2 linked regions of the Arthrobacter sp. ERGS1:01 genome follow. The protein of the gene in region 1 binds, or shares a complex with, the protein of each later gene. Links are inferred from orthologs where the notes say so. Each region holds a gene or a part of one and is shown on either strand. Other genes may lie near its edges.

Region 1 (6,182 bases):
TCCAGCGGGCCATGTACCGGCTGCGGCAGCGGATCGAGGAGAAGCTCGACCGGCTGCCGATGTCGCACTTCCAGGAGCAGTCCCGCGGCGACGTGTTGTCGAAGGTCACCAACGACATCGACAACTTCTCCCAAACGCTGACCCAAACGCTGACGCAGGTGCTGACCTCCGTGCTGACGGTGGTGGGCGTGCTCGCCTTCATGTTCTCGATCTCCTGGATCCTGGCCATCATCGCGCTCGTCACGGTCCCGATCGTCGCGTTGATCACCGTCGCGATCGCCAAACGGTCCCGCGTGCAGTTCACCACGCAGTGGAAGACCACCGGCCAACTCAACGGGCACGTCGAGGAAATGTTCACGGGCCACGAGATCGTCAAGGCATTCGGCCAGCAGGAAGCGGCCATTGAAAAGTTCGCCGTCTCCAACGACCGCCTCTACGCCTCCAGCGCCAAGGCCCAGTTCATCTCCGGCATCATCATGCCGTCCATGAACTTCATCTCCAACCTCAACTACGTGATCGTCGCGGTGATCGGTGGCATCCAGGTGGCCTCCGGCACCCTGACGATCGGCAGCGTGCAGGCGTTCATCCAGTACTCACGCCAATTCAGCCAGCCCATGGCGCAGATCGGCTCCATGTTCAACCTCCTCCAGTCCGGCGTCGCGTCGGCCGAGCGGGTGTTCGAGCTGCTCGACGCGAAGGAGCAGGACCCCGACCACGTGCCCGCACAAACCATCACCAACCCCAAGGGCCGGGTGGTGTTCGAGAACGTGAACTTCAGCTACAGCCCGGACGAGCCGCTCATCCAGGACCTCTCGCTCGTGGCCGAGCCCGGCCAGACGGTCGCGATCGTCGGGCCCACGGGCGCCGGGAAGACGACGCTCGTGAACCTGCTCATGCGCTTCTACGACATCGACTCCGGGCGGATCACGATCGACGGCGTCGACACCGCCAAGATGGCCCGCGACGACCTCCGCCGCCGCTTCGGCATGGTCCTGCAGGACGCCTGGCTGTTCGGCGGCACCATCCGGGACAACCTGGCCTACGGCAAACTCGACGCCACGGAGGAGGAGATCACCGCCGCCGCCGAGGCAACCCACGTGGACCACTTCGTCCGGGCCCTTCCCGACGGCTACAACACCGTGCTGACCGACGACGGCGCGGGGCTCAGCACCGGCCAGCGCCAGCTCATGACGATCGCCCGGGCCTGGGTTGCCGACCCCGGCATCCTGATCCTCGACGAGGCCACGAGCTCCGTTGACACCCGCACCGAGGTGCTGATCCGGCAGGCCATGAACCGGCTGCGGGAATCCCGCACGAGCTTTGTCATCGCCCACCGGCTCTCCACGATTCGCGACGCCGACCTGATCCTCGTCATGGACCACGGCCGGATTGTGGAACAGGGAACCCACGAGGACCTCCTCTCCGACAACGGTTTCTACTACGATCTGTACATGAGCCAATTTGCGGATCCCGTGGTGGAGGAAACAAGCACGCCATGAATGCCGCCGAGCTGATCATGCGCCGCTGGAAACCCGTCACCGAATCCTCGGTGCCGCCGTACGAACAAATCCGCCTGCGCATCGTGGATTTGGCGGCCGCCGGCGAACTCGCCGTCGGCATGAAGCTTCCGTCCGTCCGTGCCCTCGCCACCGAGCTTGGCGTTGCCGCGAACACCGTGGCGCGTGCCTACCGGGAACTTGAACACGCCGGGATCGTGGTGACCGCCGGACGCAGCGGCACCGTCATCGCCTCCGGCGGCGACCAGCTGACGGAAGCCGTGGCGACCGCTGCGGCCGAGTTCGCCGGCGTCGTCCTCAAGTGCGGCGTGCCGTCCGCCAAGGCGTTGGCCATGGTGTCCGCGGCCCTGGAACGCGGCGCCACGCGGTAGTGGGGAACACCTCTTCGACAGCGGGTGTTCGAACGAAGATTCGACTATACTGATAAGCGTTGGTGCTTACATCGCAATGTCCGGGACTCGGACGGTACCTCGAAGGAAACAATGCCCCAGTCGCTCAGCCCGAAGTCCACTCCAGCGCGCCCGGATTTGTCGCGCTTGATTGTCAAGGGGGCCCGCGAACACAACCTTCGCAACGTGGACCTTGACCTGCCCCGCGACGCCATGATCGTATTCACCGGCCTGTCCGGGTCCGGCAAGTCCTCGCTGGCGTTTGACACGATCTTCGCCGAAGGCCAGCGCCGCTACGTGGAATCGCTCTCCGCCTACGCCCGCCAGTTCCTGGGGCAGGTGGACAAGCCCGACGTCGATTTCATCGAGGGACTGTCCCCGGCGGTGTCCATCGACCAGAAGTCCACGTCCAAGAACCCGCGCTCCACGGTGGGCACCATCACCGAGATCTACGACTACATGCGCCTGCTCTGGGCGCGCGTCGGCACCCCGCACTGCCCCGTCTGCGGCGAGCCGATCGCCAAGCAGACCCCGCAGCAGATCGTGGACCAGCTGCTGGAGATGGAGGAGGGCACCCGCTTCCAGATCCTTGCCCCCGTTGTACGTGAGCGCAAGGGCGAGTTCGTGGAGTTGTTCCGCGAACTCACGGCCAAGGGCTACTCCCGGGCCAAGGTGGACGGCGAGCAGATCCAGCTCTCCGATCCGCCCAAGCTGAAGAAGACGTTCAAGCACTCCATCGAGGTGGTCGTGGACCGCCTCGTCGTCAAGGACGGCATCCAGCAGCGCCTCACCGACTCCGTGGAAACCGCGCTCGGCCTGGCCGAGGGCCGCGTGCTGGCCGAACTCGTCGACCTGGACGAGGGCGACGCCGGGCGGGTCCGGCAGTTCTCCGAGAACCTCGCGTGCCCCAACGAGCACCCGCTCGCGATCGACGAGATCGAGCCGCGCTCCTTCTCCTTCAACAACCCCTTCGGCGCCTGCAGCGCCTGCAGCGGCATCGGCACCAAGCTCGAGGTCGACGAGGAACTCGTGGTTCCCAACCCGTTCCTGAGCCTGCGGGACGGCGCCATTGCGCCGTGGTCGCTGGGCACCGCCACCACGGAGTACTGGAACCGGCTGCTCGAGGGCCTCTCCGACGACCTCGACTTCAGCCTCGACGACTCCTGGAACAAGCTGTCCACCGAAACCCGCCAGGCCATCCTGTACGGCAAGGACCACAAGGTGGTGGTGCAGTACAAGAACCGCTTTGGCCGCGAACGCAAGTACAGCACGGGCTTCGAGGGCGCCGTGCAGTACATCCAGCGCAAGCACCTGGAAACCGAATCGGACTCCGCGCGCGACCGCTACGAGGAGTACATGCGCCAGATCCCCTGCCCGGCCTGCGGGGGAGCGCGGCTTAACCCGGCATCGCTGTCGGTGCTCATCAACGGCAAGTCCATCGCCGAGGTCTGTGCCCTGTCCATGCGCGACTGCTTCGGCTTCCTCTCCAACCTGGTGCTGACCGGCCGCGAGGCCCAGATCGCCAGCCAGGTGCTCAAGGAGATCCAGGCCCGCCTGCAGTTCCTACTCGACGTCGGCCTTGAATACCTGAACCTGGAACGCGCCTCGGCCACGCTGTCCGGCGGCGAGGCCCAGCGCATCCGCCTGGCCACCCAAATCGGCTCCGGCCTGGTGGGCGTGCTGTACGTGTTGGACGAGCCCTCGATCGGCCTGCACCAGCGCGACAACCGCCGCCTCATCGAGACCCTCACCCGGCTGCGGGACCTCGGCAACACGCTGATCGTCGTCGAGCACGACGAGGACACCATCCACGAGGCCGACTGGATCGTGGACATCGGCCCCGGCGCCGGCGAACACGGCGGCCAGGTGGTGCACTCGGGCTCCGTGGCGGATTTGCTGAAGAACACCAACTCGCTCACGGGCGACTACCTCTCCGGGCGCAAGCAGATCCCCATGCCGTCCAAGCGGCGCAAGTACGACAAAAAGCGCGAGCTGAAGGTCGTTGGCGCCAAGGAAAACAACCTGCGCAACCTCGACGTCGCGTTCCCGTTGGGCGTGCTCACGGCCGTCACGGGCGTCAGCGGCTCCGGCAAGTCGACGCTCGTCAACGAGATCCTCTACAAGGTGCTGGCCAACAAGCTCAACGGCGCCAAGCAGGTGGCCGGCCGGCACCTGCGCGTGGACGGCCTGGAACACCTGGACAAGGTGGTGCACGTCGACCAGAGCCCCATCGGTCGCACCCCGCGCTCCAACCCCGCCACGTACACGGGCGTCTTCGACAACATCCGCAAGCTGTTCGCCGAGACCAACGAGGCCAAGGTGCGCGGCTACCAGCCGGGCCGGTTCTCCTTCAACGTCAAGGGCGGCCGCTGCGAAGCCTGCACGGGTGACGGCACGCTGAAGATCGAGATGAACTTCCTGCCCGACGTCTACGTGCCCTGCGAGGTCTGCCACGGTGCACGCTACAACCGCGAAACCCTGGAAGTCCACTACAAGGGCAAGTCGATCGCCGACGTGCTGAACATGCCGATCGAGGAAGGAGCGGAGTTCTTTGCCGCCTTCACGCCGATCGCCCGGCACCTGCGCACGCTGGTCGACGTCGGCCTGGGCTACGTCCGGCTGGGCCAGGCCTCCACGACGCTCTCTGGCGGTGAGGCGCAGCGCGTCAAGCTGGCCGCGGAACTGCAAAAGCGTTCCAACGGCCGCAGCATCTACGTCCTGGACGAGCCCACCACGGGCCTGCACTTCGAGGACATCCGCAAGCTCCTGCTGGTGCTCCAGGGCCTGGTGGACAAGGGCAACACGGTCATCGTCATCGAGCACAACCTCGACGTGATCAAGAGCGCCGACTGGATCGTGGACCTCGGGCCCGACGGCGGCACCGGCGGCGGGCAGGTCATTGCCGCCGGCACGCCGGAAAAGGTCGCCAAGAGCACCGACAGCTACACGGCGACGTTCCTGCGCGAAGTGCTCGGGGCCTGATCCGGTCCTCCGGACGGGGTCCCAGGGGCCGAAGTATGCCGGGGCGGGCATGGATGTGCATGCTCCCCGGCGGGCCGTGAGAAACTATGGACGTGACTATTGCCGCGCCCGCGCCCCTCTATGACGCCGTCCTCTTCGATTTGGACGGGACCCTGGTCGATCCGGCCGGTGGCATCACCGGCGGCATAGAACATGCACTCCGGGCCATGGACCTGCCCGTCCCGGACGCCTCGGTGCTGGAGGGCATGATCGGACCCAAGCTGGCCGACGCCCTGGCCAACCGCGCCGGCGTGCCGCTGCCCCTGGTGCCCGAGACCATCGCCGCGTACCGCAGCTGGTACCGCTCCACGGGCATGGCCATGTCCAAGGTCTACCCGGGCATCGCGGAACTGCTGGCGGAGCTGCGCGCATCGGGCATCCGCCTGGGCGTGGCCACGCAGAAGCCCGAACCCCTCGCAAAAACCCTGCTGGCCCACCACGGACTCGACGCCGCCTTTGACGTGATCCGCGGCGCCAACGAGGACGAAACCCTCATGCCCGGCGACGCCGGCTACCGGCAGGGCAAGCAGGAAATCATTGCCGCCGCATTGGCCGAACTGGCCGCGGACAACGCCGTCATGGTGGGGGACCGGCACCAGGACGTCAACGGCGCCACGGCCAACGGGCTGAGCTGCATCGGCGTGTCCTGGGGATTCGCCGTGGAAGGCGAGCTGGCCGAGGCAGGCGCGGCCGCCGTCGTCGACTCCACGACGGAACTGGCCCGGCACCTTGCCCCGGCTGCACGGGAGGCCGCGAATGGCACTGTATGACCTCACCCGGCTGCTGACCCGCGGCACCATCAGCGGGCTGTGCCGGCCCACCGTGGAAGGGCTGGAAAACGTCCCCACGGACGGGCCGTTCATCGTGGCCCCGAACCACTTGTCGTTCTTTGACTCGGTGATCGTCCAGGCGCTGACCCCGCGGCCCGTGTCCTTCTTCGCCAAGGCCGAATACTTCAACGGCAAGGGCATCAAGGGCAAGCTCATGAAGTCCTTCTTCCAGTCCGTCAACTCCATCCCGGTGGAACGCGGCGAGCAGGCAGCCAGCGTGCAGGCCCTGAAGACCCTGTTGGACATCCTGGGACGCGGCGAGGGCGTGGGCATCTACCCCGAAGGCACCCGGTCCCGCGACGGCATCCTCTACCGTGGCCGCACCGGCGTGGGCTGGCTGGCCCTGACCACCGGCGCGCCCGTGGTCCCCGTGGGCATCATCGGCACCGAGGCGCTGCAGCCGGCCGGACGCAACACCGTCAAGC
Region 2 (7,004 bases), 1.1 Mb from region 1 along the record:
GCCAGGGCGAGGAGTTGCTGTCGGTGCTGGCGGGAGCGGAGATCTTCGTGCGCGGGCCCAAGGCGCGCGGCGCCGTCCGGGCCGCCGGGCTGGACGACGTCGGCATTAGCTCCGACGAGACCACCGCGACGCTCACCGGCCTGGTCATCGCCGCCGGGGTGGCCGGCAAAACCGTGGCCGTGCAGGTCCACGGCTACACCGACGTCGCGTCCCTGCAACGCCTGCGCGACGCCGGAGCCACGGTGTTGACGGTGACCCCGTACCGTTGGGTCAACGCCGAGGACGGGGACAAGCTGCCGCAGCTCATCGATGCCGTTGCCCGCCGGGAACTGGACGTCCTGACGTTCACCAGCGCCCCCGCCGTCGACGCCGTGCTGAGCGCGGCCGCCCAACTGGGGCGCGGCGAGGAATTCCTGGCCGCCCTGCGCGGCGACGGGCCGGGCACGGTGCTTTGCGCCGCCGTCGGGCCCGTCACGGCCGCCCCGCTGATCCACGCCGGGATCACGCCGCTGGTGCCGGAGCGGTTCCGCATGGGAGCCCTGATCCGCCTGGTCTGCGAGCACCTGGAGCAGACCGGCGTGCTCCGGGCCGAGAGCGCGGGAGGCCTGTTGGAGGTGCGCGGGCAGTCGTTGCGGATCGACGGCGTCGACATTCCGCTGGCTCCGGCACCGTTGCAGCTGCTGCGGGCCCTGATGGGTGCCGGCGGCGCCGTCCGCTCGCACGCGGAACTGGCAGCGGACATGGGCCTGGCCGAGTCCGACCATGCCCTCCACATGACCATCAGCCGGCTCCGGGCGGCCCTGCCCGAACCCTCCATCGTGGAAACCGTGGTCAAGCGCGGCTACCGCCTCCGCGCAGCGAGCAGCTGACGGCGGGCATGTGACACCATTGGGGGAACGATTCACCCCACTAGGAAGGCCACACCAATGACGACGAACGCCTCAACCACATCCCCGGATGCGACTTCCGAGCTCGCCGCCTACATCGACCACACGCTCCTGAAGCCCGAAGCGTCCGAGGCCGACATCCTGCGCGTCTGCCAGGAAGCCGCCCAGTACCACTTCAAGTCCGTCTGCGTGAACCCCGTCTGGGTCAAGACCGTCAACCGCGCGCTGCAGGGCACCGGCGTGCTGACCTGCGCCGTGGTCGGTTTCCCGCTGGGCGCCAGCAACACCGACGTCAAGGTCTTCGAGGCCCGCGGCGCCACGATGGACGGCGCCGACGAAGTCGACATGGTCATCAACATCGCCGCGGCCCGCGCCCTGGACAAGGAGTCCCTCATCGCGGACATTTCGGCCGTGGCCGAGGTGGTCCACGCCGAGGACTCGATCCTGAAGGTCATCATCGAGACGTCCCTGCTCAGCGACGCCGAGAAGGTCCTGGCCTGCCAGGCAGCCGTCGAGGCCGGCGCCGACTTCGTCAAGACCTCCACAGGCTTCAACGGCGGCGGCGCCACGGCTGCCGACGTCGCCCTGATGCGCCAGACCGTGGGCCCTGACCTGGGTGTCAAGGCCTCCGGCGGCGTGCGTTCCCTGGAGACCGCCAAGGAGATGATCGCCGCCGGCGCCACCCGCATCGGCACGAGCTCCGGCATCGCCATTGTCTCCGGAACCACGGGCACCTCGAGCTACTAATCCGTACTAAGATCGTGGGTAGATAAGAGCGCCGATTCCCGGTGCACCCACCCAAATCCCCGCTTGTGGGGTAAGGAGGACCCGTGTCCAACGGCAGCTACCAGCGTGAGAACAGCCTTACGCAGACCATCATCTTGTTCGTGATCTTCTTCGCCTTGTTCCTGGGCGGCATCTTCTCGATGTCGTTCTGGGACATTGGCAGCGCCAACGCGGCATTCATGCCCGGCATCATCGGCATCGGACTGTGCTTCCTTTCCCTGGTCATCCCGTTGACCTGGATCGGCCGCTCCAACTCCGCCGGCGAGTAAATCCTTAAGGCAAAAGGCCCGTCCCGGCGTCGAACTTCCAGGTTCGACGCCGGGACGGGCCTTTTGTGTTTGTGCCGCCTTGCGTGCCGGCCGGCTCAGGCGGGGGTGGCCACGGCGGCCGGGGCGACGTCGAAGATGGCCTCCAACACGCCCTCGGCCCAGCTGAGCACCTCGGCGTCGGCCAGGTCGCGGCCGCCGATCCGGGCCGTCTTGGGCTTGGGGATCAGGATTGCGTCCAGGGCGGGCTTCACCATGGCGCCGGGGTACATGCGGTTCAGCCTCATGACCTTCGATTCCGGCAGGTCCGCCGGGGCGAACTTGATGAAGTTGCCCTGCAGCGCCACGTCCGAGAGCCCGGCGGTACGGGCATGGACCTTGAAGCGGGCCACGGCGATCAGGTTCACGGCGGCGGCCGGCAGCTCGCCGTACCGGTCCACCAGCTCGGCCACGACGTCGTCGATCTCGGCGATCGTGACGGCGGCGGCGAGCTTGCGGTAGGCCTCCAGGCGCAGCCGCTCCCCCGGCACGTAGTCATGCGGCAGGTGGGCGTTGACGGGCAGCTCGATCTTCATCTCGGCGGCGCGCTCCTCGCCACCGCCACGGAACTCGGCCACGGCCTCGCCCACCAGGCGGATGTACAGGTCGAAGCCCACTCCCTGGATGTGGCCGGACTGCTCGCCGCCCAGCAGGTTGCCGGCGCCGCGAATTTCCAGGTCCTTCATGGCCAGCGCCATGCCGGCACCGAGCTCGTTGTGCGCGGCCACGGCCTTCAGGCGTTCAAGTGCCACCTCGCCGAGCGGCTTGTCGGCCGGGTACAGGAAGTACGCATAGGCGCGTTCACGGCCGCGGCCCACACGCCCGCGCAGCTGGTGCAGCTGGGAGAGGCCGTAGTTGTTGGCCTGTTCCACGATGAGCGTGTTGGCGTTGGAGATGTCCAGGCCGGTTTCGATGATGGTGGTGCACACCAACACGTCGAAACGCTTTTCCCAGAAGTCCACGATGATCTGTTCCAGCCGGGACTCGCTCATCTGCCCGTGGGCCACGGCCACGCGGGCGTCCGGGACCAGCTGCTGGATGTGCGCGGCCGTGCGCTCAATGGACTTGACCCGGTTGTGGACGTAGAACACCTGGCCCTCGCGCATGAGTTCGCGCCGGATGGCGGCGCCCACCTGCTTGTCCGTGTAGCCGCCCACATAGGTCAGCACGGGGTGGCGTTCCTCCGGCGGGGTGGCCAGGGTTGAGGTTTCGCGGATGCCCGTCATGGACATCTCCAGGGTGCGCGGGATGGGCGTGGCGCTCATGGCCAGTACGTCCACGTTGGTGCGCATCTTCTTCAGCGCCTCCTTGTGTTCCACACCGAAGCGCTGCTCCTCATCGACAATAACCAGGCCCAGGTCTTTGAAGCCGAAGTCCTTGGAGAGGAGCCGGTGCGTGCCGATCACCACGTCCACGGAGCCGGTGCGCACGCCCTCCATGATCTCCTTGGATTCCTTGGCGGTCTGGAAGCGCGACAGCGGCGCCACCCGGACCGGGAAGCCGGAGAAGCGTTCGTTGAACGTCTCGTAGTGCTGTTGGGCGAGCAGCGTGGTGGGCACCAGCACGGCCACCTGCTTGCCGTCCTGGACGGCCTTGAACGCGGCGCGCACGGCGATCTCGGTCTTGCCGTAGCCCACGTCGCCGGAGATCAGCCGGTCCATGGGGACCTCCTTCTCCATGTCCGCCTTGACCTCGTTGATCGCCACGAGCTGGTCGGGCGTCTCCACATAGGGGAATGCCTCCTCGAGCTCGGCCTGCCAGGGCGTGTCGGGTCCAAACGCGTGCCCCTTGGAGGCCATGCGCGCGGAGTACAGCCGGATCAGTTCCCCGGCGATTTCCTTGACAGCCTTGCGGGCCTTGCTCTTGGTGGCGGCCCAGTCGGAGCCGCCCATCTTGGAGAGCACGGGCGCGTCGCCGCCCACATACGCCGTCACCTGGTCCAGCTGGTCCGTGGGCACGAACAGCTTGTCGCCGGGCGCGCCGCGCTTGGACGGCGCATATTCGAGCACCAGGTATTCGCGCAGCCCGACGGCCCCGCCAACACCGGCGCCGGCCACCTTGCGCTGGATCAGCTCCACGAACTTGCCCACGCCGTGCTGTTCGTGGACCACGAAATCGCCGGCGCGCAGTTGCAGCGGGTCCACCACGTTACGCCGTTTGGAGGGCAGCTTGCGCATGTCCTTGGTGGAGACCGCCGACGCCCGGCCCAGCAGGTCCGCCTCGGTCAGCAGCCCCAGCTTGAGGGAGTCGAGCACGAAGCCGCGACCGACGTCGGCCGTGGTCACCTCGATGATGCCCGGCTGCGGCTCCGCATCCAGGGAGTCCACGCGCGACGCCGGGATGTTGGCTTCGTGGAACAGCTCGGCCAGGCGCTGGGCCGGGCCGGGACCCTCGGTGGCGACCACCACGCGCCACTGGTCCTTCACGCGGGAGCCGATGAATTCCATCATCTCGGCCACGTCGCCGCGGTAGCCGCGCGGTTCGCGGGCGTGCAGGTTCACCACGTCCGTCTCGGGGAGCAGTTCCTCGTCCTGGGTCAGCGAGGTGATGGACCACCAGGCCACCTCGTCTCCCAGGGCGGCCTCCCGGGTCTCGGCCAGCGACTTGAAGCTTGCGGCGGCCAGGTCCACGCCGTGCCCGGCCAGGTCAAGGGGTGCGTCGCCGCCGTCGGACGCCGTGGACCAGGCGGCCTCGAGGAACTCCTCGTTGGTGGACTCCAGGTCGTGCGCGCGGGCCCGGACCTTTTCCGGTTCCAGCACCACGGCCACGGAGCCCGCGGGGAACAGCGAGGTCAGGGCCACCATGCCGTCCACGAGCGCCGGAGCCAGGGATTCCATTCCCTCCACGGCAATGCCGCCGGCGATCTTTTCCAGCATGGCGGCTGCTGCCGGCATGCTGTTCTTCAGCTTGGCGGCGCGGCCCATGACGGTGGGCGTGATCAGGATTTCCCGGCATGGCGGCGCGTACAGCTCGGTGGGGTGGGCGATCCCGCCGGTGGTCGAGCTTGTCGAGACCTTGGAGGACAGCGAGCGCTGGTCGGCCACGGAGAACCAGCGCATCGCATCCACCTCGTCGCCAAAGAACTCGATGCGGATGGGGTGGTTTTCGGTGGGCGGGAAGACGTCCAGGATGCCGCCGCGGACGGCGAATTCGCCGCGATGCGTCACCATGTCCACGCGGGCGTAGGCGGCGTCGGCCAGCTGCTTGACGAGCTCGGTGAAGCCGATCTCCTCCCCCACCTTTACATGCACGGGCGCCAGCTCGCCGAGCCCGGCGACGATCGGCTGCACCACGGCGCGGATGGGTGCCACCACCACGCGCAGCTGCCCACCGGCGTCGAGCTCCGGGTGTGCCAGTCTGCGGAGCACGGCCAGGCGGCGGCCCACGGTGTCCGATCGCGGCGACAGCCGTTCATGCGGCAGGGTCTCCCAGCTGGGGAATTCGGCCACGGCGTCGGCCGGCAGGAAGGAGCGCAGCGCGGCCACGGTGTCCTCGGCCTCGCGCCCCGTGGCGGTGACGGCCAGGACCACCCCGGCGCCGCCGTCGGCCGCCACGGCCAGGCCGTCGGCCATCTCGGCCAGGAGCACCGGGCGCATGCCGGCCGGGGCGCTGAAGGCGAGGTCGGTGCTGCGTTCGGCGGTTGAGGTGGCCGCATAGCTGCGCACGCGGGCAAACAGCGGATCGGCGGCAAGGGCTGTGCGCAGACCTTCAAGACTCATGGGTGGCTAATCTCCTTGGCGCGGGGGCCGCTGGGGCACATTCTTTTTTCGCGCCGCTGAACAGCACGAAAGCCCGGAATTCGTGTGAACGCCGGGGACCGTTCCAGCTTACTCCCGGGCGGGCCGCCGCGCTCGGCGCAGCCGTGCCTTGGTATCCTGATACCTGCCCTAGCGGGCCACCATTTGAGCTATATACGGAGGAACCATGGCACTTGCTGCCTCGACCACCCTGTCCGCCACCGCCCAGCGTGTCACGGACGTGTTCACCGATGAGGAATTCATCAAGTACGTCAGCTTCACCGTGGGCGGGGAGCTGAAGTCGTTTGAGATCAGCGGCCCCACCACCGGCGCGTTCACCACCAAGACCGTGCGCACCCTGCCCACCGACCGGATGCCCGACATTGCCCGCAAGGTGGTTGGCGCCACGCTGACCGTCACCCAGGTGGAGACGTGGGAGGCCCCGGCGGCCGACGGTTCCCGCAACAGCACCATCAAGCTGACCGTGGGCGGCGCGCCGCTCGATGTCACCGCGGTGCAGAAGCTCAGCGCTTCCGGCGAGAACACTGTTGTCGACCTCACGGGCGAAGTGAAGTCCTCGATCCCGTTCCTGGGCGCCAAGATCGCCTCCGCGGCAGAGCCCGTCGTGGGCCGCGCCCTGAACCTGCAGGCCACCCTGGCGCAGGAGTGGCTCACCTCCCACCCGGCGTAGGCCCCGGCCCATCCCGCGAAAACGGGGCCAACTCGCGAGAACGGTGCCAAGCCGCGAAAACGGTGGCAAGAACCACCGTTCTCGCGGCTTGGCACGGTTTTCGGAGTATTGCCAATTCGGCGGTGCAGCTCCTGCGACGTTCCGCTTCCGGAACCCGCATCTGCTGCACCGCCGAAACCGACGATGCGGTGCCGAGTCCGACGATTCGCTCCGTCAGACTCGACACCGCATCATCGACCTCTACATCTCGGTGGCTCGATAGGTCAGCAAGTCAACATCTTCCCGCCGAACAATGCACCCTTGTTGGCCGCCACAAGAGTGTCATATGTTGCAGGCGCCGACTCCCAGCCGTTCGGGTAGATGGCTACGACACTCACCGTAACCGGGTAGCTGTACGGAATTAGGATCGACAGAATGTCGACGAGGAGACTGAGCACGGCGCCCAGCAGTCCATTGGCATTTTGCATGGACAATCGCTCTGTTAGTACATCGCTGGCCAGCGTTTCGCTGTTACTCTTGCCACCCACCAGCACGGAAAGCCGGTATCCGATCGGCGGCACCGGGCTGTTGACCGGTGCTTTCCAGTTGAAATCGACCG

The links.
Region 2: the proteins of uvrA (region 1) and mfd are in contact, whole or in part, in a crystal structure (PDB 4DFC), measured with the Escherichia coli proteins. The link is inferred for Arthrobacter sp. ERGS1:01 from one-to-one orthologs.

Annotation. Positions count from the first base shown.
Region 1 is NZ_CP012479.1:1,658,072-1,664,253, forward strand. The notes cover bases 1,652-5,088. They hold uvrA (excinuclease ABC subunit UvrA), read left to right. Parts: upstream 1,652-1,999; coding sequence 2,000-4,888; downstream 4,889-5,088. Other genes in these bases: AL755_RS11345 (GntR family transcriptional regulator), read left to right, coding at 1,652-1,888; AL755_RS11355 (HAD hydrolase-like protein), read left to right, coding at 4,981-5,088. Outside these bases: AL755_RS11340 (ABC transporter ATP-binding protein), read left to right, coding at 1-1,499; more of AL755_RS11345, read left to right, coding at 1,496-1,651; more of AL755_RS11355, read left to right, coding at 5,089-5,697; AL755_RS11360 (lysophospholipid acyltransferase family protein), read left to right, coding at 5,684-6,182. UniProt on the Escherichia coli protein: The UvrABC repair system catalyzes the recognition and processing of DNA lesions. UvrA is an ATPase and a DNA-binding protein. A damage recognition complex composed of 2 UvrA and 2 UvrB subunits scans DNA for abnormalities.
Region 2 is NZ_CP012479.1:511,861-518,864, reverse strand. What follows is about bases 1,838-6,096. They hold mfd (transcription-repair coupling factor), read right to left. Parts: upstream 5,698-6,096; coding sequence 2,038-5,697; downstream 1,838-2,037. Other genes in these bases: AL755_RS06275 (DUF2505 domain-containing protein), read left to right, coding at 5,903-6,096; AL755_RS06285 (hypothetical protein), read left to right, coding at 1,838-1,942. Outside these bases: AL755_RS06295 (uroporphyrinogen-III synthase), read left to right, coding at 1-869; deoC (deoxyribose-phosphate aldolase), read left to right, coding at 927-1,634; more of AL755_RS06285, read left to right, coding at 1,718-1,837; more of AL755_RS06275, read left to right, coding at 6,097-6,406; AL755_RS22350 (S24/S26 family peptidase), read right to left, coding at 6,670-7,004. UniProt on the Escherichia coli protein: Couples transcription and DNA repair by recognizing RNA polymerase (RNAP) stalled at DNA lesions. Mediates ATP-dependent release of RNAP and its truncated transcript from the DNA, and recruitment of nucleotide excision repair machinery to the damaged site.